Regions from separate parts of the Paramagnetospirillum sp. genome, predicted to be linked through region 1. Evidence: riboswitches for the same ligand, from Rfam matches in the RefSeq annotation. Region 1 holds a riboswitch; each other region holds the start of a gene.

The links. Region 1 has a riboswitch for cobalamin ahead of cbpA (modified peptide precursor CbpA). Riboswitches for the same ligand answer to the same signal wherever they lie in the genome.
Region 2: linked by a shared signal. The riboswitch ahead of ACV4UZ_RS09230 (energy-coupling factor ABC transporter permease) and the one ahead of cbpA (modified peptide precursor CbpA) in region 1 are both predicted to bind cobalamin.
Region 3: linked by a shared signal. The riboswitch ahead of ACV4UZ_RS04970 (DUF4198 domain-containing protein) and the one ahead of cbpA (modified peptide precursor CbpA) in region 1 are both predicted to bind cobalamin.

Annotation. Positions count from the first base shown of each region.
Region 1 is NZ_JBZVFI010000015.1:113,082-122,744, reverse strand. It holds gene ACV4UZ_RS12580 (AsmA family protein) at 1-400, opposite strand, end outside; gene ACV4UZ_RS12575 (hypothetical protein) at 409-1,818, opposite strand; gene ACV4UZ_RS12570 (hypothetical protein) at 1,815-3,383, opposite strand; gene ACV4UZ_RS12565 (gamma carbonic anhydrase family protein) at 3,461-3,979, opposite strand; gene argC (N-acetyl-gamma-glutamyl-phosphate reductase) at 3,989-5,032, opposite strand; cobalamin riboswitch at 5,105-5,303, shown strand; gene cbpA (modified peptide precursor CbpA) at 5,393-5,509, shown strand; gene cbpB (peptide-modifying radical SAM enzyme CbpB) at 5,506-6,885, shown strand; gene ACV4UZ_RS12545 (lipase family protein) at 6,930-8,219, opposite strand; gene ACV4UZ_RS12540 (hypothetical protein) at 8,409-9,548, opposite strand; gene ACV4UZ_RS12535 (putative periplasmic lipoprotein) at 9,545-9,663, opposite strand, start outside.
Region 2 is NZ_JBZVFI010000011.1:230,735-240,397, forward strand. It holds gene cbiQ (cobalt ECF transporter T component CbiQ) at 1-560, opposite strand, end outside; gene ACV4UZ_RS09225 (energy-coupling factor ABC transporter substrate-binding protein) at 557-829, opposite strand; gene ACV4UZ_RS09230 (energy-coupling factor ABC transporter permease) at 826-1,476, opposite strand; cobalamin riboswitch at 1,567-1,792, opposite strand; gene ACV4UZ_RS09235 (response regulator transcription factor) at 1,954-2,652, shown strand; gene ACV4UZ_RS09240 (stimulus-sensing domain-containing protein) at 2,645-4,255, shown strand; gene ACV4UZ_RS09245 (lipid-binding SYLF domain-containing protein) at 4,367-5,035, opposite strand; gene ACV4UZ_RS09250 ((2Fe-2S)-binding protein) at 5,166-5,630, shown strand; gene ACV4UZ_RS09255 (xanthine dehydrogenase family protein molybdopterin-binding subunit) at 5,627-7,741, shown strand; gene ACV4UZ_RS09260 (heme ABC transporter permease) at 7,887-8,621, shown strand; gene ccmD (heme exporter protein CcmD) at 8,630-8,827, shown strand; gene ccmE (cytochrome c maturation protein CcmE) at 8,824-9,267, shown strand; gene ACV4UZ_RS09275 (heme lyase CcmF/NrfE family subunit) at 9,385-9,663, shown strand, end outside.
Region 3 is NZ_JBZVFI010000007.1:14,618-24,280, reverse strand. It holds gene ACV4UZ_RS05005 (SpoIIE family protein phosphatase) at 1-781, opposite strand, end outside; gene ACV4UZ_RS05000 (formyl transferase) at 760-1,659, opposite strand; gene ACV4UZ_RS04995 (ABC transporter substrate-binding protein) at 1,656-2,681, opposite strand; gene ACV4UZ_RS04990 (MFS transporter) at 2,678-4,771, opposite strand; gene ACV4UZ_RS04985 (hypothetical protein) at 4,782-5,561, opposite strand; gene murI (glutamate racemase) at 5,777-6,661, shown strand; gene ACV4UZ_RS04975 (hypothetical protein) at 6,658-6,855, opposite strand; cobalamin riboswitch at 7,075-7,291, shown strand; gene ACV4UZ_RS04970 (DUF4198 domain-containing protein) at 7,496-8,239, shown strand; gene ACV4UZ_RS04965 (DUF2946 family protein) at 8,450-8,869, shown strand; gene ACV4UZ_RS04960 (TonB-dependent siderophore receptor) at 8,903-9,663, shown strand, end outside.

The DNA.
Region 1 (9,663 bases):
CGCCGCCGCCGATGGTGAAGGACTCCCCCGCCGCCGAGGCGCGAAGGGTCAGCCCGCTCAGGGGGCCGGCGCGGCCGCCCTCGACGGCCACGTCGGACAGTTCGGGCTTGCCGGCCAGCAGGGCGCCCAGCGGCAGGCCCAGGCGCACCCGGTCCAGGGCGGCGGCATCCTCCACCGCCACCGCCGCCATGGTCACGGCGGGAGACGGCAGGAGACGCAGCGTGATGGGGCCGGCGACGGTGACCTTGCGGCCGACCAGGGCGGAGGCCTCGGCCTCGATGCGCCCGCGCCAGAGCTCGCCGTCCGTCAGCAGAGGGACGGCCAGGGCGAGCGCCAGCCCGGCGGCCGCGACTGCGGCGGCGACGGTGGCGACGGGCTTGGCGACCGGCAGGCGGGACAAGGGCGGCCTCACAGGATCAGGGACAGGGCCACCATCCATACTCCGAGAAGCAGGGCGCCGACCACAACGAACCGCCGGTTCCAGGTATGCGACACCGTCCTGACCGGCACTTCCGCCACCCTTGCCACCGACATCACCGCCGCTCCCACGGGCGTGGTGCAGATGGACAGCGCCCAGGCCCCCAGCATGCCGCTGGCCAGGACCAGGGGATCGATGCCGGTGGCGGCAAGGCTGCCCAGCGCGCTGCCCAGCAAGGTGATGGTGACCAGCTGCGAGATGCCCACATGGGCGGCCACCATCACGCCCCAGGCCAGCAGCACCGCCACGGCGACGGGGGGCAGGGGGATCAGGGCGATGGCCCGCGCCGTGTCCTCGGGGGTGACGAAGGCCGCCACCACGGTGCCCAGGAACATGGCCCCGCCCAGCATGGCCACCTCGGAACGGAAGCCGGGCAGGCTGTCGCCCAGATGACGGAGGAACAGACCGGCGGTCAGCCGCAAGCGGGGCGGCATCGCTCCCGCTTGCTGGGCGTACAGCCAGATCACCGCCGCGACGGGAACCACCACCATGGCGCCCACCACCAGGCGCACCTCCAGAACTTCGGCCAGGGCGACGGCGCCGGCCACCACGGCGGCCACCAGCAGGAACAGGCCGAGAAAGGGGCGGAACTCGGTCTTGTGCCGGTGGGGGGGCAGGCGGTGGGCATGGGGGGGAAAGTCCAGGCGGTCCAGCGCCCAGCCCCAGCCCATCAGGATCAGGGCCAGGACGATCTGCAACGGGACGAGGCGCCACCACGCCAGATCGGGCACCACCTGCTGGATCACGGCGAACGACACCGCCAGGGGCGACCACACAGTCATCAGGGCGAAGCCGCGCAGGATGGCGGTCATCATGCGGCGCTTGCGGATGCCCTTGACCACCTCGTCGCCGTTGGCGGCGCTCAAGGTGTTGCCCTTGGCGACCATCATGCCCAGAAGGGCCAGCACCCCGAAATTGAGCACCAGCGAGATCAGGTGGCTGCCCAGCGACAGCGCGGCATAGCGGCGGCCGGGGCGCTGGCGCACCATCTGCTCGCCGCAGCGGCGGATCAGGGGCGAGGTCCGGGCGCTGTCCCTCAGCATGCCCAGCGTGGTGAACAGCCCGACCAGGAAGACGGCTTCGGCGAGGCCGCGCCGCAGCACCGGAACCGGCTGGGGCAGCAATGTCGCCGCGGCCAGGGCGGCCAGCAGGGCGGCGGCCAGCATGCGCCGTCCGCCGGCCGAGATGCGGGACCATTCCAGCCCCACGTAGAGCAGCAGGGCGGCCCCGGCGGTATCGCTGGCCCAAGACCAGCGGAACAGCGCCCAGCCGATGGCGCCGTTGATGACCACGATGATGGCCAGGGTGGACAGCGCCACCCTGGACGCCTTGCCGGTCACGACGGGCCGGCGGCGAAGCGCGAGCGCGGCGCGGGCAGGACCTTGGCCGGACGGGGCAGGTCCTTCATCAGGCCCGGCCCGTTCATCATGGCGAAACCGCCCAGCACGGTGCCCACCACCACCTTGCGCCGCCGGACGCCCCAGACGCAGACTCCCAGGCCCAGGGCCTCCGCCTGACGGCGAAGCTGTTGCAACGCGGCCAGCAGGTGGTCGTCGTCGGTCTTGTCGGCGTTGGGCAATTCGGCCAGATCGATGCTGACCAGCCTTACCCCGGCCAGGGCCACGCGATTCAGGGCGGGATGGCCGAGCGGTTCGCGGATCATGATCTCGCGGCACAGGGGGCGGATGGCGGTGACCGCCTCGGACAGGGCGATGGGGGCCAGATTGGCGGGCAGGCCGAACAGGTCGATGATCAGCCCCCGACTGCGCGCCGCCTCGGGAATGTCGGCGAAGGGGGCCAGCACCGACATGCGGGCCGAGGTGCCGAGCGAGCCCCAATGCAGCGGCACCACCATGCAAGCGGGGCTGCCGTCGGACAGGGCCGCCTTGATGCCGCGCACCGCCGCGCCGGCCACGAAGCGGTCGAGCCGGACGATGGACTCGCCGTCGGTGGCGGGATAGGCGCGGCTGCCCTCGTAGGCGGGCTGGCCCGGCTCGTCCACCCGCTGCGCGTTGGCGCGGTAGGCGCCGATCACCTCGCCCTCTTCCATCCAGGTGGGGCGCCAGACCAGGGACAGGGCCGCGTCGCCGGGAAGCGGCGGCGCCATGTCCAGGCCGGGAGCGACGTCTTCGGCCGGGCGTCCGGCGGCGACCGGTTGCCAATTGGGGTCGCTCTTGCTCCGGGCGGCGCCGTCCACGGGGGCGTCGCGCCAGTTGGGATCGATCCGGTTGCGTTCGGCCACGCTCATGGCCTCCCATTGCGGTCCCCTGTCGCGCCGGGGGGCGTCCTCCTCGGGAGAGGCGATGGGAGGGCGGGCAGGGACCTGCTCGGCGATCACCGCCCGGGTTTCGGTCACGGCGGCGGCCAGGGCCTCCAGGTTCAGCTCGCCGTCGTCGTCCAGGGCGTCGGCCAGGGTGATCTCGGCCGCCAGCGCCAGGGGGCGGTCGTGCCCGGCGAACTGGCTGCCCACCAGCCTTGTGCCCAGGTCCTGGGCGATGCGCACGGCACGGCGGCGCGCCTCGGGCGCGGGGGTGTTGCGGAAGACCAGGACGAACAGGTCGGGGCCCTTGCGGCCGAAGACGTTGCCGGCTCCCAGATGCAGGTTGATGACGCCCTCGGCGATCAGCATGACCTTTTCGGCGATGCGGGCCCATTTGTCGCCCACCGCCTCGTGGAACTCCACCAGCGAGATCAGGTGCAGCTTGGTCTGGTACTGGCCGTCATCCTCGGCCAGCAGCCCTTCCAGCGCCAGGGTGAAGGAATCGTCCACCAGGGAGGTCGGGGCGGTCTCCCTGGCCTTGGCGGCGGGCGCCGGCTTGCCGCCGCCGCCCATCAGCCGGCCGAGAACCGCCAGAGGGCGGGCCAGCGCCGTCTTCAGGCCACCCTTGTTCCGCTTCTCAGCCATCACCACCCCATCTCGTCCCCAGGCCGGCAAGAGTAGGAGGGCGCCAGTCCCTGCGCAAGTATGGCGCCGGGCCAGCCTCAGCCCTTGATATACTTGGCGGCGAGTTCCACGTACTTTTCAGCCGAGACCGGGAAGAAGGCGATCTCCTCGTCGCTCAACCGGCGCAGCATCCTGGCCGGGTTGCCGCCCCACAATTCGCCCTTCTGAACCCGCTTGCCCGGCGTCACCACCGCGCCCGCCGCCACCATGGCCCCCGATTCCACCACGGCGCCGTCCAGCACCACGGCGCCCATGCCGATGAAGCAGGCGTCTTCCAGGGTGCAGGCGTGCAGGATGGCGCCGTGGCCGATGGTGATGTCCGAGCCGATATAGGTGCCCAGCTTGCCGCCGGTGACGTGGACGATGGTGCCGTCCTGGATGTTGGTGCGTTCGCCGATGCGGATCTCGTGGACGTCGCCGCGGATGACGCAGTTGAACCACACCGAGGTGCCGGCGCCGATCACCGTGTCGCCGATCACCGTGGCGGTGGGCGCGATGAAGACGTTTTCGCCGATGGTCGGGCTGACGCCCTGGAAGGGCATGACGTTGCCGCTCATTTCAGGTCCTCACGGGAACAGGGGTTGCTGTTCGAGACCCAGGGTCTCGGGCAGGCCGAACATCAGGTTCATGTTCTGCAGCGCCTGACCCGAGGCGCCCTTGACCAGATTGTCGATCACCGAGGTGATGATGATCCGCCCGGGCACCCGGTCGTCGAACACGCTCATCAGGCAATGGTTGGAGCCGCGCACGTGCCGCGTGTGGGGCACCACGCCCTCGGAACACACCCGGACGAAGGCCTCGTCCTTGTAGGTGGCGGCCAGCCGGGCGCGCAGGTCGGCGGCCTTGGCCCCGCCCCTGGTCTTGACGTAGATGGTCGACAGCATGCCCCGGCTCATGGGGATCAGGTGGGGGGTGAAGGTCACCAGCACCGGAGCGCCGGCGGCCTCGGACAGGCCCTGCTCGATCTCGGGGGAATGGCGGTGGCTGGCCACGCCATAGGCATGCATGCCCTCGGTCACCTCGGTGTAGAGGTTGGCCTCCTTGGCGGCGCGCCCGGCGCCCGACACGCCCGACTTGGCGTCGATGACGATGTCGGTGGCCTCGATCAGCCCGGCGCGGAGCAGCGGAATCAGGGGCAGCTGCACCGAGGTGGGATAGCAGCCGGGATTGGCCACCAGCCGCGCCTTGGTAACCGCGCCGCGCGCCAGCTCGGTCAGGCCGTAGACCGCCTGCTTCTGGAGTTCCGGCGCCCGGTGCTCGTGGCCGTACCACTGGGCGTAGGTGTCCACGTCGAACAGCCGGAAATCGGCCGACAGGTCCACCACCTTGACCGAAGCGGGCAGGGCGGCGATCACCTCCTGGGTGGTGCCGTGGGGCAGGCAGCAGAACACCGCGTCCACACTCTTGAAATCCACCTGGTCGATGGCGACCAGATCGGGAAGCTTCAGCCCGCCCAGATGGGGGAAGACCGAATCCATGGACTGGCCCGCCTTGCGGTCGCCGGTCATCACCTTGATCTTGAAGGCCGGATGCAGCGCCAGCAGGCGCACGAGCTCGGCGCCGGTATAGCCGCTGGCTCCCAGGATGGCGACGGAGACGTCCTTCATGATGACCCTGCTTCCTTGAATATGGGGGAGCGGACGATAGCAGGCCCCATTCGGCGCGACAACCGCCGGAACTTGACGTCTCCATTGCGGTATTGTAGAGCCATGTTCGTCCTGCATCCCGGAACACGGTGAAATTCCGTGGCGGTCCCGCCGCTGTAATCGGGGACACGGACCACAGGGCCCTTGCGGGCCCGGCCACTGGCGACGAGCCGGGAAGGCGTGGTTTCGTGGCTGATCCGAAAGCCAGAAGACCTGCAAGACGATGGTTGAACGAGGGGCGAAATCCGATGGCAAAGGGTTTCGGCTGGTGCGCGTCCGCGCCCCGGCCGGAAAGCCCCTTTGGCATACGCAAGGATTATCGCCATGACCAAGACCGACACCAAGAAGCGTCCCTCCGTCATCGCCGTTCGCAAGACCTGCGACGCCGAGGGCACCGGCCTGTCCCATTACGTCCTGATGGATAAGCAGGTGAAGCGGTGAACCAGGCGGCCCCCTTTCGTGGGGGCCGTCTTCCCGACGGCCTCCAGACCTTCGAGATCGGCCACGCCGATTACACCGCCCTGATCGACGCGGACACCGCCTTCTGGGCGCTGGTGCGCAGGGACGAGATGGACACCGTCCTGGACGACGGCGCCTTGGAGCGCGACTGGCGGGCCAAGCGCGGCGATTTCGTCCGCGAGATGGACATGCTGCGCTTCCATCTCAAGCCCTCGGCGGTCTATTTCAACCCCACCGAACGCTGCAACCTGGATTGCTCGTACTGCTACATCCCGCCGAAAATGCGCAAGAGCGGCGAGCATATGAGCCGCGACAGGATGATGGAGGCCATGGCGCGCCTCGACGCGTACTTCGCCCGCACCGTGCCGGAAGGCAGGAAGCCGCAGATCATCTTCCACGGCGCCGAGCCGCTGCTCAACCGTGACGCCATGTTCGCGGCAATCGACCGCTATTCCGACCGTTTCCGCTTCGGGGTGCAGACCAACGCCACCTTGCTGGACGACGAGGCGGTGGCGTTCCTGACCTCGCGCGGCTGTGGCATCGGCCTGTCGCTGGACGCGCCGACGCCAGAGGTGGCCGACCGCTCGCGCAAGCGCTGGAGCGGCGACGGCGTCTTCGCCTCGACGGTGGACGCCATCCGCCGCCTCAAGGGCTATGCCGGCTTCAACGTCATCTGCACCATGAACCGCGAGAATCTCGGCCAGCTGACCGAGATGGTGGAGTTCCTCCACGCCGAGGAGGTGCCCGCCTGCATGCTGAACGTGGTCCGCTGCACCCAGCCGGGCGGGCAGGACTCGTGGGCCGAGGATCAGGCGGTGTCCAGGGCCTATCTGGTGGCCTTGGACCGCACCCACCAGCTCTACCGCGAGACGGGGCGCAAGCTGGTGGTGGCCAATTTCGTCAACATCCTGATCTCCATCCTGGCGCCGACGGCACGGCGGCTGATGTGCGACATCTCGCCCTGCGGCGGCGGGCGGTCGTTCTTCGCCCTGGCCCCCGACGGCTCGCTGTTTCCCTGCTCGGAATTCATCGGCCTGCCCGCCTTCGCCAGCGGCAACCTGTTCACCGATAGGGTGGAGGACGTGCTGGACAGTCCGGCCTTCAAGCTGGTGACCGGGCGCAAGGTGGAGGACATCAAGGCCTGCTCCACCTGTCCGGTGCGGCATTTCTGCGGTTCGCCCTGTCCGGCCGAGGCGCATGAGGCCAATGGCGGCATGGCGGAGATCGGGGCCTATTGCGGCTTCTATCTCGATCAGGCCCGCTACGCCTTCCGCCTGATCGCCGACGGCATCGCCGAGGATTACATGTGGGACGGCTGGGACGACGGCACCGAGACCGCCTTCGCCTTCGGCTGCTGAACCAACAGGCCCCCGGAGGAATCCGGGGGCCTGCCTTGGTCCGGCTACAGGCTGCCGGCGGTCTGCACCGGGGCACCCAGGATGGCTTCGCCATAGGCGTGGGTGTGCTGGAAGCCGATCTGCTCCAGCCAGGGCAGCAATTGCGGGTTGGCGATCTGCTGGGAATTGGTGGTGTTGTAGGCGGCGATCTGGGCCTCGGTCATGGTCAGGACCGTGTTGATGCCGGGAATGGCCGCGTTGTAGGCCAGGGAATTGTTCCACGAGCTTCCGGGACCGAATCCCGTGTTGAACGACGCCCGCAGCGGCCCCCAGGAGCCGTAGAGGGCCGTCCAGTCGCCGGCCGCCTTGATCACCGTCCCCATGACATCGTTGAAATCACCGATGCCGACGGCTCCCGAATAGGCCGAATCGTAGTTGGACTGGATGGTGTTCAGGGTCGCCGGGACCCAGGCGTTGGGCACCAGATCGTAGGTGTTGTAGATCACGGCATTCCAGGTTTGCCAGGGTTGGCTGCCGCCGCTCACCGGCTTGAAGGTGCCGTCGAACAGCGACGCCAGGGCGGCGTTGCCGGGCGTGGCTCCGGCGGTGGCGTAGACCTGGACCTGGGAGGCGCCGAGGCCGGTCAGCGGGCCGGCGGTGTTGCTGGAGGCGAATTCCTTGGCCTGGGCCACCAGGGCGAGCGCCAGGGTGGGCGACAGGGCGCCGCCCAGGGAGTGGCCGGTGACCGTCAGGGTCTGGCCGGTGGTCAGCTTCAGCTTGTTCTGCAGGTAGGACAGCAGGGTGGTCTGGCTGGCGGGATCGACCAGCGACAGCACGTTCATCACCCCCAGGACCGTGCCTTTGGTCAGGCTGGGCGCCGCCGCCAGGCCGTCTCCCAAAGTGGGCAACTGGGCCAGGGTGCCGTTCCAGTAGCGCATGGCGGTGTAGTAGCCGTAGGCCGGAACGATCTGGAAGTCCTCGTTCACCCAGTCGAAGGTACTGAGCGGGTCGGTGGCGGCAATGGCCAGCACGTAGCGCTCCAGGGACGGGCTGAAGGCCACGTAGGCGGCGTTGGCCGCCAGATAGCTGCCGGCCAGATTGGCACCCTCCACATAGACCGCCGGCCCCCAGGTCACCGTCCAGTCGCTGGCCATCAGGCCGGACGCCTGGGCCAGCCCCAGGCCGTTGCTGATCTTGGATGCCAGCATGTCGGCCAGGATGATCTGGGAATCGCCCACCGCCGTCGAATTGGGCGCCAGCGGGAAGGTTACCGGGATGGCGATGTCCGATACCGCATTGGCCAGGTTGGAGAGAAAGAAGGTGGTTTGCCACTGATCGTATGGTGTAGTTGCCATGACGCGACCTCGCAAAGAGTCATAGGAAGTGACTATGCGTGCAAAGATCATGTCAAACTGCAACAAGTGCAATCTATCCGATAGTAATGTCGCGAGTAATATCCTCTATCATTCAGATAAATACACGGAAAAGTCGTTGTTGCGGCCCGGGTGCTCACACGCCGTCGGCGCCGCTGCCGGCCTTTCGCTTCAGTCCCGTGTCGGTTTGGGCATGGGCGGTTCCTCGCCCTCGCCCCCCGCCTTGGCCGCCTTGCCGGGGGCGGGCAGGGGCTTGGTTTCCACCTCGGGCAGCGGCACGGCGCTGTCGTTGGGAACGGGTTTGGCCGTGGGCGCCGGGGCGGCGGGCGGTGGCGTGATGGGGGTAGGAGCGGCCGGCTCGGCCTTGGCCACCGGCTGCACACCGCCTTCCAGGCGCGGCAGCATGGCGCTCATCACGTTGGTGGCCAGGTTGTGGGCGATCACCGCAGGCTTGGGCGGCTTGCGTTTCCGCTCGAAGCCCGACGGCGTCGCCTTGTAGCGCTGGTCGGCGCGTTCGGGGCCGAAGCTCTCGTCGTCCTCGTCGGGCAGGTCGAAGCCCTTGGAGGTGGCGGTGGCCTTGTCGCCCTTTTGCCATTCCTTCAGGCCCCGGCTGTTGACCATGGCCAGCACCCGTCCGGTCCTGACGTCCAGGATGCGGGCGCGCAGTTCGTAGCCGGTGGTGGACTGGGCGGAATCGGCCACCAGCACCTCGACCAGCAGGTCGGCCATGGTCTGCATGGCCATCACCTCGACGGTCTTGGGGTCGATCTCCTCGGCCCCGGCGCCCATGATGCGGGTAATCATGGTTCGGTCGACCACCTGCGCGTCGGCCTGCAGGAAGGGGGCAAGGAAGCCGTCCTGGAACTCCCATTCCCAGGTCTCGCCCCGAGAGGGACGTTCGGCCGAATCGCCGGAGCGGCGTTGGGTCTCGGTGACGCTTTGCTTGCCGCCCGATTGCTTGAGGGTGAGGTCGCCCTCGGTGGAATTGCGGGTCTTGTCGGCGGTGACGGTGCGGGTCTCGGAATACCACTGGGCCAGGGTGTCCGACAGCTGCCGGTTCCACCACAAGGCCAGGCGCGGCCGCCCGCCCTGGACGTAGGCATCCCTGAAGCGGGCGATGACGTCGTCCTGGGGCTTGAACGGGTTGGGCCTGGCCGTTGCGGTGTCCAGGGCCTCGGTCCCGTCGCGGGCGGGCGGGGCGACCTTGGCCGGGGCCTGATAGGGCGGAACCTTGGGCCCGACGGTCTGGGCCTCGGCCATGACGGGGACCAGCAAGGCGAGGGCCGATACGGCCAGGAGACGGGTGATCATTTGCCTTCCCTCATCTCGATCATGTAGCCGTCCACGGCCTTGTCGCCCAAGGACAGCTCGCGGTAGGTGACCGACGTGCGCGGCCCGAACTGCATGCGGCGCCAGGCGCTGACCG
Region 2 (9,663 bases), on a different contig from region 1:
TGGGCGATCAACAGGCCCAGCGAGCGCATCTGCCGCCTTGGCCCGAACCAGCCGAGCCGGGCCTGCTGCGCCGTGCGGATGGCGGCGGCCTGATCGAGCAGCAGGAAGATGAACGTCCAGGTCAGCAGCATGATCTCGGCGATCTCGGCGGACAGGCCCAGCCGGCGGAGTCCCCGCACCAGATCGGGGGCCGGCGTGGTGGCGGCCAGCAGCAGCAGGGCGGCGACCGAGGCCGACGCCCGCAGCACCACCTGGGCGGCCCGCACTCCCTGGTCGGCGGCCAGACGCAGCCCCTGGGAATCAACGTCCACCGCCAGGGCGGCCGCCCCGGTCAGCACGAAGCCGAGCGGAATCGCGTTGAGCCGCAGCCAGTCGCCCGGCGGCACCTTCGCCGCCCCCAGAGCCAGGCCCCAGGCGACGGCCAGCACCAGCGCCGCCCCCGGAAAGGGAGGCAGCGCCAGGGCCAGCAGCAGCAGGCCGAGGGCGAGCGCCGCCTTCTCGGCCGCCGCCCGCTTTCGCCATGGTCCCGTCTGGGACAGACGGTCGATGGAAAGCGTCACGTCTTCCGCCGGCCGTGCCGCCGTCCGATGACGTAGCCCAGCAGCCCGGCCCCGAAGGCGGCCTGCAGCGCGAACAGCACTCCCTCCATTTCCTTGGAGGGCTGCCAGAAGGGTTCGGTCCACTTCTCGTACCCGGGATTGCTGGACGCCACCACCTCGCTGGCGGCGTCGTCGGTGCCGCCGAACCTGGCGTCGGGCATCATCACCAGCGGAGCGGCGATGATCAGGGCGGCGGCGCCCAGCAGCAGGGAGTTGGTGCGCGCGCTCATGCCCGGACTCCCTCGATGCGAAGCTGGCGGGCCTTCAGGGCGTTCATCACCACCACGGTGACCAGTCCCTCGGCCACCGCCAGGGGCAATTGGGTGACGGCGAAGATGCCGGAGAACTTGGCGTAGGCGCCGGCGAAGCCGGTCTCGGCGTCGGGGAAGGCCAGCGCCAGCTGCAGCGACGTCACCAGATAGGTGGCGAGGTCGCCCAGGAACGCGGCCAGGAACACCGCCACCGCGAAGGGCACGCCCAGGCGCCCGGCCAGCCTCCACACGCCATAGGCCACCCACGGCCCGGCGATGGCCATGGAAAAGACGTTGGCCCCCAGGGTGGTGAGGCCGCCATGGGCCAGCAGCAGGCCCTGGAACAGCAGGACGATGGTACCGATCACCGCCATGATTCCGGGGCCGAACTGCATGGCGCCCAGCGCCGTGCCGGTGGGATGGGAGCACGAGCCGGTGACGCTGGGCAGCTTCAGCGCCGACAGCACGAAGGTGAAGCCGGCCGCCGCCGCGATGTCGAGCCGCGCCTCGGGCCGGTCGGCCAGGATGCGCTTCAAGGAGCGCGCGCCCGCCACCACGAAGGGGGCGGAGACGAGGCTCCAGGCCACGGCGTGCCCGGCGGGAAGGAACCCTTCCATGATATGCATGATGAACAGACTCCGTTCGTCGAGAGACAATCCCTGTCGCTGCGAAACGGAAAACTGACCCGACGGCACACCCCGGCCGAACGGGCTCGCTAGCGACTCTCGATGATGGCAGGTCTCCTGACTCGCGGGTCGTTGGGTCCGGCATAGCCTTCCCAGCCCTTCATTTGGGCCAGTGGCGTCTCTGGGGCCGGAACCTCTCCGCCTACAGTTGCGGGGGCAGTCGCGGAATTGACCCTCTTTTCGAGGGCCGCACCACGTTCCCATTTTCACCCCGCGCCCTCTCGGATCGCGGGGAACCATCGCGGGGCACTATAATTTCGCCATGATCGGGATGCAAACCATTCCCGGGGCTTGTCTTCAGATGTCATCCCGAGGAGCATGGCGACGAGGGATCTCCTCCTGCTCCGGCCCGTCCGAGCAAACGGAGATCCCTCGCGTCCGCTCGGGATGACAGGTCAATTGCAAAGGGGTTCAGCCGTGTCCCATACCATCGCCCTGGTCGACGACGACCGCAACATCCTGACCTCGGTCTCGATGGCGCTGGAGGCCGAGGGCTTCAAGGTGCGCACCTATACCGACGGGGCCGAGGCCCTGCGCGGCCTGACCAACCAGCCCGCCGACCTTGCGGTGCTCGACATCAAGATGCCGCGCATGGACGGCATGGAGCTGTTGCAGCGCCTGCGCAAGCAATCGGCCATTCCGGTGATCTTCCTCACCTCCAAGGACGACGAGATCGACGAGCTGCTGGGCCTGCGCATGGGCGCCGACGACTACATCAAGAAGCCGTTCTCGCAGAAGCTGCTGATCGAGCGCATCCGCGCCCTGATCCGCCGCCTGGAGGCCAACGCCGCCGGCGCGGCCGAGCCGGGCGGCGAGACCCTGGTGCGCGGCGAGCTGGTGCTCGACCCCGGCCGCCACGTCTGCACCTGGAAGGGGCGCGCCGTCGACCTCACCGTGACCGAGTTCCTGCTGCTGAAGTCGCTGGCCACCCGCCCCGGCCACGTCAAGAACCGCGACCAGCTGATCGACGCGGCCTATGGCGAATCCATCTACGTGGACGACCGCACCATCGACAGCCACATCAAGCGGCTGCGCAAGAAGTTCCGCGAGGTGGACGACGAGTTCGGCCAGATCGAGACCCTGTACGGCGTCGGCTACCGTTATCGGGATGAGTGAAGCCAAGCCTTCCCGGCGGCGGCTGCCCCGCTGGCGGCTGCTGGCCTCGCCGCTGACCCGGCGCATCCTGCTGGTCAACCTGCTGGCCCCCGTCGTGCTGGTGGTGGGCGTGTTCTATCTCGACCGCTACAAGCAGGGACTGATCCGCGCCGAGCTGGACGGGCTGGGCACCCAGGCCGAGATGGTGGCGGGCGCCATCGGCGAGGGCGCCGTCTTCGAGGAGGAGATGGGCTTCTTCGAGATCAACCCCGACATGGCGCAGCAGATGGTCCGCCGTCTGTCCGAGCCGGCCAAGTTCCGCGCCCGCCTGTTCGACTCGGTGGGTGATCTCGCCGCCGATTCCCGCGTGGTGGGCGGCGCCAAGGGCTCCATCTACATCGAGGAGCTGCCGCCGCCCACGCCGCCGCACTGGAGCGACCGGCTGGCGCGGCAATGGGACCGCTGGGCGCGCTGGATGCCCAGGGACGAGTCCCTGCCCCTTTACCGCGACCATTCCAACGCCCGGGCCGACGATTTCGAGGAGGCCATGGCCGCCATGGCCGGGCGGAGCGCCTGGGTGGTGCGCTCGCGCAAGAACGGCACCCTGATGCTGTCGGTGGCGGTGCCGGTGCAGCGCTACAAGCAGGTGGTCGGCGCGCTCTTGATCACCGCCGACGGCGCCAACATCGCCCGCTCGCTGTTCCAGGTGCGCATCGCCATCCTGGAGGCCTTCGCCGTGTCCCTGGCGCTGACCATCGGCGTGTCGCTCTACATGGCCGGCACCATCGCCCGGCCCATCCGCCGCCTGGCGCTCGCCGCCGAGCGGGTGCGCCACGGCCAGGGCCGCGTCCACGCCATCCCCGACCTGTCGCGGCGCAAGGACGAGATCGGCGAGCTGTCACTGGCCCTGAAGGAAATGACCGAGGCCCTGTGGCGGCGCATGGACGCCATCGAGGCCTTCGCCGCCGACGTGGCCCACGAGATCAAGAATCCCCTGACGTCCCTGCGCTCGGCGGTCGAGACGGCGGCGCGCATCGAGGACCCGGAAAAGCGCGCCCGCCTGATGGCCATCGTGCTGGACGACGTGGGCCGCCTGGACCGGCTGATCAGCGACATCTCGGACGCGTCCAGGGTCGATGCCGAGATGAGCCGCGCCGAAACCGGCCCGGTGACCCTGGCCGCCATGCTCGACACCATGGCCGAGATCTACCGCGGCACCTGCGAGGACCGGGGCCTGCGCTTCCAGGTGGAGCGCCCCGAGGACGATCCCCTGCTGGTCCAGGGCATCGAATCCCGGCTGGTCCAGGTGCTGCGCAACCTGATCGCCAACGCCGCCTCGTTCAGCCCCGAGGGCGGGCGGATCACCCTGGCCGCCCGGCGGGACGGCGCCCGCATCCTGCTCACCGTCGAGGACCAGGGGCCGGGCATCCCCGAAGGCAAGCTGGAATCCGTGTTCGAGCGCTTCTACTCCGAACGGCCCGAGGGCGAGAAGTTCGGCACCCATTCCGGCCTGGGCCTGTCCATCTCGCGCCAGATCGTCGAGGCCCACGGAGGAACCATCCGCGCCGAGAACCGCGAGGGGGGCGGCGCGCGCTTCACGGTGAGCCTGCCTGCGCTTGCCTGAGGGCCGGCCCACCTTGTCATCCCGAGGCGAAGCCGAAGGATCTTGCAGGCGAAAACGGCCGCCGCCTCGGGCTGAAAGATCCCTCGCATGCGCTCGGGATGACAGTCCGGGTCAGCGCGACAGGATGTCCCTTAACCGGTCGGCCTGACGGGAATCGACGCTGCGGCTGAACAGGATGTCCTCCGGCGTCGGGTTGCCGCCGTAATAGGCGGAATTCCACGAATGCCGCGGCAGGATGCCGGCGCCGTCCAGGGTGGCGCCGCCGTAAAGGCCCACGGCGCGCGAGAAGGCGTAGATGTCGGCGCCCACATTGGTGGTGGTGTTGGCCGAGGCCCCGGCGCCCACCACCGCCACCGCCACGCCCGCCTCGGCGCCGGCCTTGAACTGGTTCTCGACCACCGCCTTCAGGCCGCCCTCGTTCATGATGACGTAGACCGTCTCGGCATCCTGCAGGCCGATCTGCAGCCCGATGCTGCCCGCCGCCACGGAATAGAAGGCCGGGCCGCTCCAGCGCCCCGCGCCGTCGCGGGCCAGCAGCACGCCGGTGCCGTACTGGGCGCCCAGGATGAACCCGCCCTTGACCAGATCGGGAACCACCAGCACGGCGCGCGCGCGGCCCAGCAGGCTGGTCATCTGCGAACTGAAATTGGGGTCGGCGCGCAGGCGCTCGACCACGGTGACGGCCCTGCCCACCATCATGGTCTGGTCGGTGACCTGCTCGGCCCGGGCGGTACCCGCCAGCAGAAGGGCCGCCAGGACCATGGCGATCAGTCTCGGCATCTCGTCCTCCGTTGAGAAATGCTCCCATACACTCCAACCACGGGCGTGGTTAGGATTTTGTTAACTCTTGCCCGGCCGCATTGTTGGGAGTAAGCCTGTAACCCTTCCAAACCGGAAGGGCGACGGACGAATGTATTCCCTCATCGTCAACGGTGAACGCCACAAGGTGGACGCCCAGCCCGACACCCCGCTGCTGTGGGTGCTGCGCGACCAGCTGGGCATGACGTCGGTGCGCTACGGCTGCGGCCAGGGCCAATGCGGCGCCTGCGCCATCCTGGTGGACGGCGAGCCCGCCCGGGCCTGCCAGCTGCCGGTCTCCGAGATCAACGGCCGGCGTATCGTCACGCTGTCCGGCAGCAACGACGCCGTCGCGGCGCAGCTGCGCGCCGCCTGGATCGAGCTGGACGTGCCCCAGTGCGGCTATTGCCAGTCGGGGCAGCTGATCAGCGCCGGCGCCCTGCTGCGCCGCAATCCCAAGCCCAGCGATGCCGACATCGACGCCGCCATGAGCGGCAATCTCTGCCGCTGCGGCACCTACCAGCGCATCCGCGCCGGCATTCATCTGGCCGCCCGGCGGCTGCGGGGGGGATCATGAACCGCCGGACCTTCCTGAAGGTCACCGCCGGCACCGGACTGGTCCTGGCGGTGGGCGAGGCCCACGCCGAGGCCGCGACGGGCGGCGGCGCCATCAACGCCTTCGTCGCCATCGCCCCCGACGGGCGGGTGACGGTGACGGTCAAGCATCTGGAGATGGGCCAGGGCGTCGCCACCGGCCTGCCGGTGCTGGTGGCCGAGGAGCTGGAGGTGGACCCCGCCCAGGTGGCGGTGGAATTCGCCCCCGCCGATGCCGGGCGCTACAACAACCTGTTCTGGGGGCCGAGCCAGGGCACCGGCGGCTCCACCGCCACCGCCAATTCGTGGCAGCAGCTGCGCCTGGCGGGTGCCGCGGCGCGCGAGATGCTGACCGAGGCGGCGGCGCGGATCTGGCGGGCCGACATTTCCACCCTTGCCGCCGTCAACGGCGGAGTGGTTCACGCCGCCAGCGGCCGGCGCCTGGGCTATGGCGAACTGGTGGCGGTGGCGGCCACGCTGCCGCCACCCGCCCAGCCTCGCCTGAAGGCACCGTCCGAGTTCCGCCTGATCGGCAAGGCCGGGGTGAAGCGTACGGATTCGCGGGTGAAAAGCGACGGCAGCGCCCAGTTCGGCACCGATATCCGCCTGCCCGGCCTGCTCACCGCCCTGGTGGCCCGCCCGGCCGTCTGGGGCGCCCGCATGGAATCCTACGACCGCAAGGCGGCCCTGGCGGTGCCGGGGGTCATGGCGGTGGTGCCCATCCCGTCCGGCATCGCCGTGGCCGCCAGCTCGTTCTGGGCGGCGCACAAGGGCCGCGAGGCCCTGAAGGCCCGCTGGGCCGAGCCGGCCGAACGGGTTTCCACCGAATCCCTGCGCCGGACCTGGAGCGAATTGCTGGCCAGGCCGGGCAGCCCGGCGGCGAGCCGGGGCGACGCCGCCCTCGCCCTGGGCCAGGGGGCGCAACGCCTTGCCGCCACCTACGAGTTGCCCTATCTGGCCCATGCCCCCATGGAGCCGCTCAACTGCGTGGTGCGCCTGTCTCCGGGCAAGTGCGAGATCTGGGCCGGCTGCCAGTTCCAGACCCATGATCAGGCCATGGCCGCCAGGGTCGCCGGCCTCCGACCCGATCAGGTGGAGATTCACACCCTGCTGGCCGGCGGCAGCTTCGGGCGACGCGCCAACCCGGCGTCGGACTACATCGTCGAGGGCGTCGAGGTGGCCAAGGCGGTGAACGCCCCGGTGCGCCTGATGTGGACGCGGGAAGACGACATCGCCGGCGGCTGGTACCGCCCCATGGCGCTGCATGGTTTCGAGGCGTCGCTGGACGAACGCGGCCTGCCCCTGGCCTGGCGCCACCGGGTGGTCTGCCAGTCCATCCTGGCCGGCGGCCCCTTCGCCGGCATGGTCAGGGACGGCATCGACCCGGTCTCGGTGGAAGGCGCCGCCAACCTGCCTTACGCCGTTCCCCATCTGGCGGTGGAACTGCATTCGCCCAAGGCGCCGGTGCCGGTGCTGTGGTGGCGCTCGGTGGGCTCCAGCCACACCGCCTTCGCCACCGAATGCTTCCTGGACGAGCTGGCCCAGGCCGGAGGCAAGGACCCGCTGGAGCTGCGCCGCGCCCTGCTGGCCGACAAGCCCCGCCACCTGGCCGTGCTCGACCTCGCCGCCGAGAAGGCCGGCTGGGGCAATCCGCTGCCCGCCGGCCGGGGACGCGGCATCGCGGTGCATGAAAGCTTCCACTCCTTCGTCGCCCAGGTGGTCGAGGTGACCGTGGGTCCCGAGGGCCGGATCAAGGTGGACCGCGTGGTCTGCGCCGTGGATTGCGGCATCAGTGTCACCCCCGACGTGGTCAGGGCCCAGATGGAGGGCGGCATCGCCTTCGCCCTGTCCGCCGCCCTGTTCGGCGAGATCACCCTGAAGGACGGACGGGCGGAGCAATCCAACTTCCACGACTACCGCTGCCTGAGAATCGACGAGATGCCGGTGGTCGAGGTCCACATCGTGCCGTCTTCCGCCCCTCCCACCGGAGTGGGCGAGCCCGGCGTGCCGCCCCTGGCCCCCGCCTTGGCCAACGCCGTCTTCGCCGCGACGGGCAAACGCATCCGCAAGCTGCCCATGGGCGACCGGGTGTAGATGCGGGCGGGACGCCCGCGCTCCGCCTCTCCCCTGGAGCGCGGGCGTCCCGCCCGCACCACCCCGACGACATGAACTTTTCTTCACCGTCCGCCCGTTCGACTCCGCTGGAAATGCGAATGGAACGGCGCTAAGAAAGGGCGCCATGCATCGCTTCGCCAATCCCGCCCGCTTCCTCCGCCTCGCCAAGGTGATTCTGCCCTGGTCGAACGCCATCGCCATCCTCTGCCTGGGGTCCGGACTCTACTTCGCCCTGCTCGGCTCGCCGGCCGATTACCAGCAGGGTGAGAGCGTCCGCATCATGTACGTCCACGTGCCGTCGGCCTGGATGGGCATGTTCTGCTACACCGCCATGGCGGTGTTCTCGGCCATGGCGCTGATCTGGAAGCATCCGCTGGCCGATCTGCTGGCCAAGGCCACCGCCCCGGTGGGGGCGGCCTTCACCTTCCTGTGCCTGCTGACCGGCTCCTTGTGGGGCAAGCCCATGTGGGGCACCTGGTGGGCCTGGGACGCGCGGCTGACCAGCATGCTGATCCTGCTGTTCCTCTATTTCGGCTACATGGCTCTGGTCAACGCCTTCGACGATCCCGAGCGTGGCCACAAGGCCGCCGCCATCCTGGCCCTGGTGGGCGCCGTCAACGTCCCCGTGATCAAGTGGTCGGTGGACTGGTGGAACACCCTGCACCAGCCGGCCTCGGTGGTGAAGATGGGCGGCCCGGCCATCGATTCCTCCATGCTGATTCCGCTGCTGCTGATGGCGGTGGGGTTCAAGGCCTATTGGATCTCCATCCTGATCCTCAGGGGCCGTGCCGAGATCGCGTCGCAGAAAATCCGCGTCATCCGCATGGCGCAGATTCACGCCGCGTCCCAAGGGGAGTGACCAACGTCATGGAATCCTTCCAGGCCTTGCTGCATATGGGCGGCTATGGCGGCTATGTGTGGCCCGCCTACGGAGCCGGCGCCGCCGTGCTGGCCCTGGTGCTGATCCTCTCGATCTCCGCGGCCCGCAAGGCCGAGGCCGAACTGGAGGCGCTGCAGCAGGTCCGCCGCGCCCGTAAGGCCAAGGATTCGGAGACCGAAGAGTGACCCGCAAGCAACGCAGGCTGTATTTCGTCCTTCTCGGCATGGCGGCGCTGGGCGGCGCCGTGGCGCTGGTGCTGACCGCCATCTCCGACAGCCTGGTCTACTTCTATTCGCCCACCGACATCGTCGAGCAGCGCATCCCCGAGGGACGGCGCATGCGCATCGGCGGACTGGTGGAGAACGATTCCCTGGTCAAGGACGGCAAGACGGTGAGCTTCAAGGTCACCGACGTGACCAACGCCATTCCGGTGACCTATACCGGCGTGCTGCCCGACCTGTTCCGCGAGGGCCAGGGCGTGGTGGTCGAGGGCCGCATGGAAAAGGGCGGCCAGTTCAAGGCCACCGAGGTGCTGGCCAAGCACGACGAGAACTACATGCCCAAGGAAGTGGCCGACGCCCTGAAGAAGTCCGGCCAGTGGAACGACGGTAAGCAGCAGAAGTGACGGACGGACCTGCGGGCGGGACGCCCGCGCTCCATGCCGATGGCTTCACCCCGGAGCGCGGGCGTCCCGCCCGCATGATACCGTGGACGGAAAAGGCCAAGGATAAGGATTGACCTCATGATCGCCGAGATCGGCCATTTCGCCCTGGTGCTGGCTTTGTGCGTCGCCGTGGTGCAGGCGATCGTCCCCCTGGTGGGGGCGAAGCGCGGCAACGCCGCCTGGATGAACGTGGCCGGCCCGGCCGCCACGCTGCAATTCCTGTTCATCGCCATCGCCTTCGGGGCGCTGACCAACGCCTACGTCACCAGCGATTTCTCGCTGATGAACGTCGCCCAGAACAGCCACACCGACAAGCCCATGCTCTACAAGGTGGCCGGCGTGTGGGGCAACCACGAG
Region 3 (9,663 bases), on a different contig from region 1:
CGGTGGAATCGCGCACGCTGACCAGGGCGCCGATCACCCGTCCCTCGCCGTCGGCCAGCGGGAACACCACCACGGAATAGAAGCGCGAGCCGTCGCGCCAGGTCTCCAGCCGGCTCTTGCGCACCGATATCTTGGATTCGAACACCTTCCACAGCAGGTCGTTGGTGCCGTCGGTCATGCTTCCGGCGCGGTCCACCAGGAAGACGTCGGAGCCGGTGGAGGCCTTGAACTCCTCCAGCGGCGGCCGCAGGTCGGAGAGGACGGTGGCGACGCCCGCCACCGTCCCGTCCAGCCCGGCGAGCGGCAGGGTGATGGCGGCGATGAACTGCTTGTCGCTGTTCTGGGTGATGCCGGTGCGCGCCTTGCCGCTTTCGGCGATCTGCCGCACCGTGCCGGCATCCACCAGCGGCGTGTCCAGCAGGGATCCCTGCGAGGTGAAGAGCAGGTCGCCGTCCAGTCCGACGATCTCGACCCGTCCCACGCCGCGCCGGCTCAGCCCGGCCAGGGTGGGGGCCATCGCCTCGCGCGCCTCGCTCGGGCTCTTGCGGGCGATGGCGGCGATCATCTCGTGGTTGGCGGCCAGCAGCGGCGCGGCGGCCTCCAGGCGCTGGACGGTGTTCTCCACCAGCTTGTCCCAGAAGATCTGCTGGCCGTTGAGGGTGGCCTGGACATAGCGCTCGTCGGCCAGCTCCTCGTTCTTGACGCCGGCGAAGAACAGCCCCGCCACCAGCAGGGAATAGGTGACGGTGACGATGAGCGTTACGCGGGTGCGGAGCAGCATGCATCCCCCCGCCCGTTGGCCACCGCGTCGGCCACCGCGCTGGGCATGGCCATGTTGGGCGGCAGGAAGCCCGACAGGATCTCCAGGTACTCGGCCGGCTCGAACAGCTTCAGCCCCTTGGCCTTGAAGGCGGCGAAGGGCTCGGAACCGGGCAGCGAGCCGTACTGGCGCTGGGTGAAGTCCTGCGGCGCGTATTCGGGCAGGCGGCCCTGGCGCAGCCCGTCGAGCATGGCAAGGAACAGGTCCAGCCCCGGCCGGTAGGTGTTGACCACGTGCCACAGCAGGGAACGGTCGCGCCGGATGGGCAGGTAGCCGATGCCGACGATGGGGCCGGTGTCGATGCCCTTGTCCACCCGGTGGAGCGTGCAGCCGATGGAGTCCGAGCCGTCCAGCATGCAGCGGAACGGCGCGAACAGCCCGGCATAGCGCGGCAGGGCGCCGGGATGGACGTTGTAGGTGCCCAGGCGCGGAATGTCGTAGGTGTTGGGCTTGAAGATCAGCGAGAACCGCGCCGAAATGGTCAAATCGGGCGCGAAGGCGCGGATGCGGGCCTCGCCCTCGGGACCGTTGAGGTCGGAGATGCTTTGGATGGCGACGCCGTAGCGGGCGGAGAGCCCGGCGAAGGTGAGCAGCGGCGCGCCCTCCATTCCCGCCCGGTCGATCAGCGGGAACAGGATGTCCATGGGCAGGTCGCGCTCGTGGAACTTGATCTCGGCCAGTTCGGGAACGGTGTTCTCGACCGGCCGGGTCTTCTCGCTCATCAGCACCGTCACCGTGTCGCCGGCCAGATGCGGCAGCAGGGTGTTGAGAATCAAGGCCCCCGCCAGGTCCATCTTGGTGCAGACGAGAATGCGGAGCGGCGGCTGGGGGGTGATCAAGGCTTGTTCTCCTTGGCCTCGGCGCGGTCGATGATCTCGGCCAGCCCCATCAGCTTCATGGGGGGGAAGAGACCGATCTGGCGCACCACCGGCATGTTGATCAGCACCGACAGCCGCTTGGGGGCGTCGATGGGAATGTCCTTGGGCGGAATCCTGCGGACCAGGATCTGCTCGGCCTTGTAGGCGGTCAGCTGGCCCACCGTGTAATAGCGGTAGACGCCGCCGAACATGGCCTTGGAATTGACCACCGGGTTCTCGGCGGCGGCGAAGATGGGAAGCCCCAGGTCCAGCGCCGACTGGGTCAGCACGTCCCGGTGGATGGTCAGGAAGGTGTCGGGGGGGAAGTACATGAAATCCACCCGCGCCGCCTTGATCTCGGCCACCTTGGCCGGAATGCTCTCGGGCCGGGGCTTGCCGCCCTCCACCTCCACCGGCAGCGCCACCACCTCGAAGCCGGAGGCCTTGCCGATGCCTTCCAGCTGGGTGGCCGCCACCTGGGAATTGCGCTCCAGCGGATTGTAGATCATCCCCAGCCGCTTCAGCGGCCGGTAGGACTGGATCAGGTTGACCTGGGTCTCCATGGGCACCAGATAGAGGGTTCCGGTGATGTTGCGCCCCGACGACGACAGACTGGGGACCACGCCGCCCTCCGGCTGGGACACCGCCAGGAACACGGCGGGAATGTCGGTGATGTGCCGCGCCGGGTCGACGGTGTCGAAACGGCCCAGCATCTCCTCGCTGACCGTGGTGCCGAAGGTGAACACCAGGTCCACCTTCAGCGCCTTGGCCTCGGCGACGAAGCCCGGCAGCTTGCTCTTGTCCTGCGCCGCGTCGCGGACGATCAGCTCCACCGGAATGCCCTGGTTGGCGAAATAGTCCTTGAAGCCCTGGGCCGCGTCCTCCCAGCCCCGCCACAGGGCCATGTAGATGCGGAACGGCTTGGCCTGCGGCTCGGCGGCCGGGGCGGCCCCCGCCAGCAGCAGGGCGCAAAGCATCAGGATCGGGGCGAAGAGGCGTCTCATGCGTCCCACTCCGCCTCGATGTGGGGACCGGCGTGATAGGCGAAGGACAACAGGGCGAACACCGTCGCCATGGCCAGCACCACCCAGCCCAGCGCCACCACCGAACCTTCGTAGCCGCAGACGGGAATCAGGGCGGCCGCCAGCAGGGGGCCGGCGAAGCTGCCGATGCGCTCGGCCAGACGCAGGAAGGCCAGCACGTTGGTCTGGCCGATGGCGCGGCATTCGGTCCAGCACAGATCGGGAATCATCGCCAGCTGCGGCGAGGCCGACAGGCCGTGCGAGATGCCCAGCAGCAGGATCGCCGCCTGCATGGCCAGCACCGGTTCGCCCCAGAAGGCGGGCAGCACCAGCCCGGCGCCGCCGATCAGCCCCCCCGCCGCCACCAGCCCGGCCCGCCAGCCCACCCGGTCGGCGAAGCGGGCCACCAGGGGCGACAGCAGCACCACCGCCACCGGGTAGGCCATCATCATCCGCGCCATGTCGCCCAGGTCCAGCGACGGGTTCCGCGACAGGGTGAGCGGCACCAGGAAGAACAGGAAGCCGGTCAGCGCCATCTTGGACGGAATGGCGGCGAAGGCCACCAGCACCGAGAACCGCCAGTTGCGAAGCAGGCGCAGGAAGTCCCGCTTGCGCGGGCTGGGCCCCTCGCCCACCGGCTGGGCGCTGTCCAGCAGGCGCCAGATCAGGATGGCGGTGATGACGGTCAGGGCCGCCGCCACCAGGAAGGTGACCCGGTATCCCACCCGCTCGGCCAGGACGCCGCCGATGCCGGTGCCGCACACGCTGGCGGTCAGCACGGCGCCCACATAGACGCCCAGTCCCTGGGTCCGGCTCTGCTGCCTGGACACCTGGGCGATGTAGCCCTGGCAGGCCATGGTGATGAAGGCATAGCCCAGCGCCGTGGCCAGGCGCCAGAGGATCAGGTCGTAGACCGTCATGGCCAGCGCCGACATGACGAAGCCGATGGTGGCCGGCACCAGGCCGATCAGGAACACCCTTCGCGCCCCCAGCCGGTTGGCCATCAGCGAGGCCGACGGCGAGGCCAGCGCGATCACCAGCATGAACAGCGCGATGGGCAGCCCCATGACCAGTTCGGGCGAAAGGCCGGGAATGGGGGCATAGAGATCGCGGATGTAGAGCGGCATGAACGAGCGCGAGATCTCCTCGGCGAACACGAACAGGAACAGCGGCAGGCGGATGTCGGTGGCCTGGTGCTCGTTGATGACCTCGGGCTGTCCGCTGCGGGCGAAGCGGAACAGGAAGCGCACCCGGGATTCGATGTCCCTGACCTTTTCCACCACGCCCTGGTCGAAATGGGCGGCCTTGACCTCGTCCATGTAGGCCTCCAGCCGGCGGAACAGCTGGTCGGCCAGCCGGATGGCGCCGTTGAAGCCGTGGACGAAACGCCCCACCTCGTCGTCGGAGGTCACTCCGGCGGAACAGCTGAAATCGCCGCGCCGCACCCGGTCCATCACCATCCCCACCACCCGCATGGGGCCGGTGATGTTGAAGGTGACCACGAACAGCAGGATTTCCACCGCCACCAGCAGCGCCACCAGGGTGACGACGCCCAAGTCGATGAGAATCTCCTGCAGCCGGCCCCGCACGTAGTCCTGGTCCATGCCCACGTGGATGTGGCCGATGCGCCCGCCCTTGACCGTCAGCGGCAGCGCCATGTCGATGAAGCCGCCCACCGAGACCTTGCGCGGATGCTCCATCTCGGCGGAGAAATCGGCCCCGCCATAGACGGCTTCCAGGGCGAAACGCTCGGCGCCCTCGGCGAACAGCACCTTGCCGCCGCGATCGGTGATCGCCAGATAGCGCAGCTCCGGATTGGCGGCCAGGACGGGAGCGAAGAACTCCCCCACCCCGCGCAGCTGGTCCAGCGGAATGCCGTAGCCCACCGCCCGCTCCACCGACGCTTCCAGGTCGCGGCCGATGGCCTCGGCCTTCTTGTCCATCTCGGGAACCAGGCCACGGCTGAACTCGTCGGTGGCCTGATGGGCCACCCACCCCACCGGCGGCACCAGCACCAGGATCACCAGCAGCAGCAGGCGGACGAACAGGGGCCGGGTGCGGTCGAGGATCATGGCCGCCCCCTCACATCAGCCGGTCGAGACGGCCGACCTCGTCGGTGGCGTCCCTGACGTGGTCGATGGTCTCGCGGGTCTTGCCGACGAATTCGGCGAAACGTTCCTCGAAGGAATCGCCGCCGGCCTCGGGCACGGCGTGGCCGCCCACGGACAGCACCTCGCCCATGGCCTTCTCCATGCTGCCCAGCTTGCGCCCGACGACGCCGAACAGGATGTAAAGCCCGCCCACCGCCACCGCCGAGGCCGCCAGCAACGCCATGGCGATGCTTTTCAGCAACTGGCCCAGCAGGCCGGAAACGCCCTTCTCCACATAGGCGGTGGGATAGCGCAGCACCACGCCGCCTTCCACCTTGCCCAGGCTGTTGACCAGGGGCAGGCCGACGATCAGGTTGTCCTCGTCCACCACGCTGAACGATTGCTGCATGCCGCTGCGGATGGCCTCGGCCAGGGAATCCGGCACCCTGGTGCCGATGGCGCCGCGATCGGTGTCGAACAGCACCTCGCCCCGGTGGTCGTAGACCTCCACCGCCAGGATCTGGGCGTCGCGGGATTTCTCGCGCTCGATGATCTCCTGAACCTGACGCAGCTGACGCAGGGCGAACCCCAGGTTGAGACTGTCCTCGATCCGCTTCTTGATGGTGAACACCACGAAGGAATAGCGCGACTGCACCTGGGCGGAATAGACGCTTTCGAACTTGTAGTAGGCGAAGAAGGCGGTCACCAGCAGGGTGGACAGCAGGATGGAGACCAGGGCCAGCGACACCTTGCGCGCCAGCGACCAGCGCACGGGACGCGCCGGAGGAAGGCAGGCGCCACCTCCGCCCGCGATACTGGATTGCCCCATCAATTCCAAGACCCGTATCCTTCCCACCGGGCAACGGTTGAACCCGGCCGCCGAAGCGATTAGAAGCAGGTTCCGTTTATAGGATATTTACCGAAGCCGTCCAAGAGCGCGGCGGGCTGAATTCCCAGGAATTTCGGAGAATCTTCTCCCCTTGACCAATGATATGGAACCTCGAGCAAAAGATTCCAATGACTTCACCACAAGGGCATACAGTGTTCACCTCATCCGATGCTATACAAGCGACATATCCGGTCGGAATTTTCGACTCCGGGGTGGGCGGACTGACTGTCGCCGCAGCCATTCGACGCAGCATGCCCGATGAACGCCTGCTTTACCTGGGCGACGTGGCCCGCCAGCCCTACGGCACCAAGTCGCCGCGCACCGTGACCCGCTACGCGGTCCAGGCGGCTGAATTTCTGGTTGAGAAGGGGATCAAGGCCCTGGTGGTGGCCTGCAACACCGCCTCGGCGGTGGCGCTGGACGCCATTGCCGAACGCTTTCCGGACCTGCCGGTCCTCGGCGTGGTCGAGGCCGGGGCCGACGGCGCGGCGCGGGCATCGGCCCAAGGGCGCATCGTGGTGGCCGCCACCGAAGGAACCTGCCGCTCGCGGGCCTATGAGCGCGCCATCGCGCGGCGGCGCGGGGACGCCCGGGTCCGCTGCGTCCCCTGCCCGCTGTTCGTCGCCCTGGCCGAGGAAGGGCTGACCGACGGCCCCATCGTCGAGAGCGTGGCCCGCCACTACCTGGAATCGCTGTTCGAGGGCAGCGAGAAGGGCGATTGCCTGGTCCTGGGCTGCACCCATTTCCCGCTGCTGGCCCCCGCCCTGGCCCGGCTGGCCGGGCCGGACGTTACCCTGGTGGATTGCGCCGAGGCGACGTCCTCCATGCTGGTCCGCATGCTGCGGGGGCGCGAGGCTCCCAAGGGAAGCGGCGGCGGCCTGCGGCTGATCTCCACCGACGCGCCGGAACGCTTTTCCCGCATGGTGGGCAGGCTGTTCCCGGCCATGGGGCCGTCGCCGGCGGTGGAACTGGCCGACCTCTAGCAGGAGGCGGGGCAGTCCCCGGTGGCCTGGGAATAAAGCTCGTCCACCAGGATACGGGCGACACCCGGGGTCAGGCTCGAATCGCGCGCCAGCAGCACCGCCCGCGCCGCGTCGCGCTCCTCGGCGCAATCCAGGCCCATCCGCCGAGCGGCGGCGATGGCGCTGCCGATGATCCCGATGAGTGAGCCGTTCATGTCCTGCCCCGAATGCCGTCCGTTGGAATCTGTCCACTTCAGGATGGAACCCATTGATCGGGCAGGCCAGCTTCGAAGCGAAAGGATTTGTGAGTCCATGTGACGCAGTCCGACGGATTCAGGCATGACTCCATCCGAAGTCCTATGCCGGATCCACGTGCACGCCCCATTCGGTCTATGCCCGATCCGCCGGCTTGACCGTCTCGACGCGGCGAGTGTACCTCTTGAAGCGCGTGCTGGTTCCCCGCCGGACAAAGTCCTGGGGATTAAAATGGGAACGCGGTGAGGACGACCCGATCGGGGCCGAAACCGTGGCTGCCCCCGCAACTGTGAGCGGTAAGTCTTTGTCCGAAGATGCCACTGGGGATTCCCCGGGAAGGCTGGACCAAGACGGTGACCCGCAAGCCAGGAGACCTGCCTCACGCCGTCGCCCATCCGTTCGAGCGGGGTGTCTCAGCGGTACGGAAGTCTCTTCCGAACGTGGTGACGTGTTTGTCGTCGTCCCGTTCGGATTCCGGGTGCCCGCCCGCTCTCCGACCGGATCGAATGTCGTTGTCCTGACCGGCCCGCCGTCGCGTGTCCGGTCCATCCGCGGCCGCCCCTGGCCGCGGAGCAGGCCCATCCTTGCCCGGAGTCCACCATGCGAAAGATTTCCCTTCACCAGTTCAAAGTCCGTGCCCACGCCGCCCTGGGGACGGTGATTCTTCTCGCCGGGATCGCCCCGGCCTCGGCCCACGAGATGTGGCTGGGGGTCGAGGCCGGACGCGTCGAGGTGCGCTACGGCCATCCCGGCGACCTTTCCTTGCCGGAAAAGGCCCGCCTTTACGAGCTGTCGGCAATGGGCGGCGGCGGAAAGTCCGCCGTGCCGCGCGACCGTTTCGAGGTGGCCGGCGGCCGCCTGTCGGTGCCGCTGCCCGCCGGAACATCCATGGTCGTCGCCCGCTACGACAACGGCTTTTGGGTCAAGACCGCCGACGGCTACCGCAACACCAGCCGCCACAACCTGCCCGACAATCTGAGCAGCGTCTGGTCGGAGAAGTACGCCAAGCTGCTGCTCGACGGAGCGGGAAGCACCCGGCCCGCCGGTCACCGTCTCGAACTGGTGCCCCTGGCCGACCCCTATGGCCTGAAGCCCGGCGAGAAGCTGCGGCTGCGGGTGGACTACGCCGGCAAGCCCCTGGCGGGAGCCAAGGTGGAGATCGGCGACGGCAAGACCGAGGCGGACCCGCCGGTGACGGTCGCCGCCGACGGCCGGGGGCTCATCGCCGTGGACCTTCTGCCGGGGGAAACCGTGCTGCTCGTCGAGCACCAGGGGCCGGGAACCTTTCCCAATCTCGCCGCCAAGGACCAGATGGCCGCCGCCCTGACCATCGTTCGTCCTTAAGAATATACTTATATTCCCTTCCGGCCCGGCCAGACTCCAATGTTCAGACGTCAGCACTCAAAAGATGAAGTTTGCCGGAGCGCCGTTCACGGTGTCAGTATCGGCGCCGGAAGGGGATCAATTCATCCCGAACACTTCGCCATTGACTCCAGGAAGGGCGAGGCCTACACGATAATCTTTCGCAATAGCGAATTAGAGTGTTTTTATATTATGGCTTTGCGCATGTACGGAGTGATGCATCATCTGCGGAGCCGGGCCTCGTCCGTCGCCCGCCTGCTGATGCTCGCCCTTTGCCTGCAGCTGGCCGTGCCGCTGCTCGACCTGGGTGGCATCGCCGCCCAGGCCGGCGAGGCGGCCTTCCGCGCCGACCTGCAATCCTCGCTGTGCCACGAGGGCAAGAGCGAGGCGGCACCGGACCAGGATCCGGCCTCGCCGTCCCAGGTCAAGCACTGCATCTTCTGCCTGCCCATGGCGGGAACGCCGGCCGCCGCCGGGGCCGTCCCCCAGACTCCTCTTCCCGGTCGGGCGCAAGAAGCGCGCCTTCCCGCCGTCGATGACCAGACCCCGGCATCCACGCGCCCGGTCTTCGCCCGCTCCCGCGCGCCTCCCGCCGATCCTCGCATCGCCTGAACCCGGTTCCCGTTCGGTTTTTCGAGGATTCCCATGCCTGCCGCATTCCATTGCCGCGCGCCGCTGCGCGCCTCCGTGTCCCTGTTCGCCCTTCTGCTGGCCGTTCCCGCCCTCGCCCAGGAGGCCGCCCCCGATATGCCCGAGGTGGTGATCTCCACCGGCAGGGAAACCGCCGACGGCCCGGTCCAGGGCTACCGCGCCAAGCGCTCGGCCAGCGCCACCAAGACCGACACTCCCCTGATCGACACGCCGCAGAGCGTCACGGTGGTGCCCAAGGCGGTGCTGGAGGACACCAACGCCTCCACCGCCGACAAGGCGCTGGAATACGTGCCGGGCACCGCCAAGGGCAACACCTTCGGCGGCCTCAACACCTATGACAGCATCATGCGCGGCTTCCGCACCTCGATCTCGGCGCGCAACGGCTTCACCGCCGGCCGGCGCTACGATTCCTCCTCCGATGCCGCCAACGTGGAACGGGTCGAGGTGCTGATGGGGCCGTCGGCCCAGATCTACGGCCGCAGCGATCCCGGCGGCATGTACAACATCATCACCAAGAAGCCGCTGAACGAATCCTTCACCGAGATCAAGGCCGAGTTCGGCTCGTTCAACACCTATCGCGGCACCGCCGACGTCAACATCGCCCCCGAGGCGGACAAATCCATCCTGGGCCGCGTCAACCTGGCGGTCGAGGACAGGGAAAGCTTCCGCGACCATGTCAGCTCCCACCGCCGGCTGTTCGCGCCCACCATGTCGTGGCAGGGCAGCGGCGACACCCGCGCGGTGTTCGACCTGGA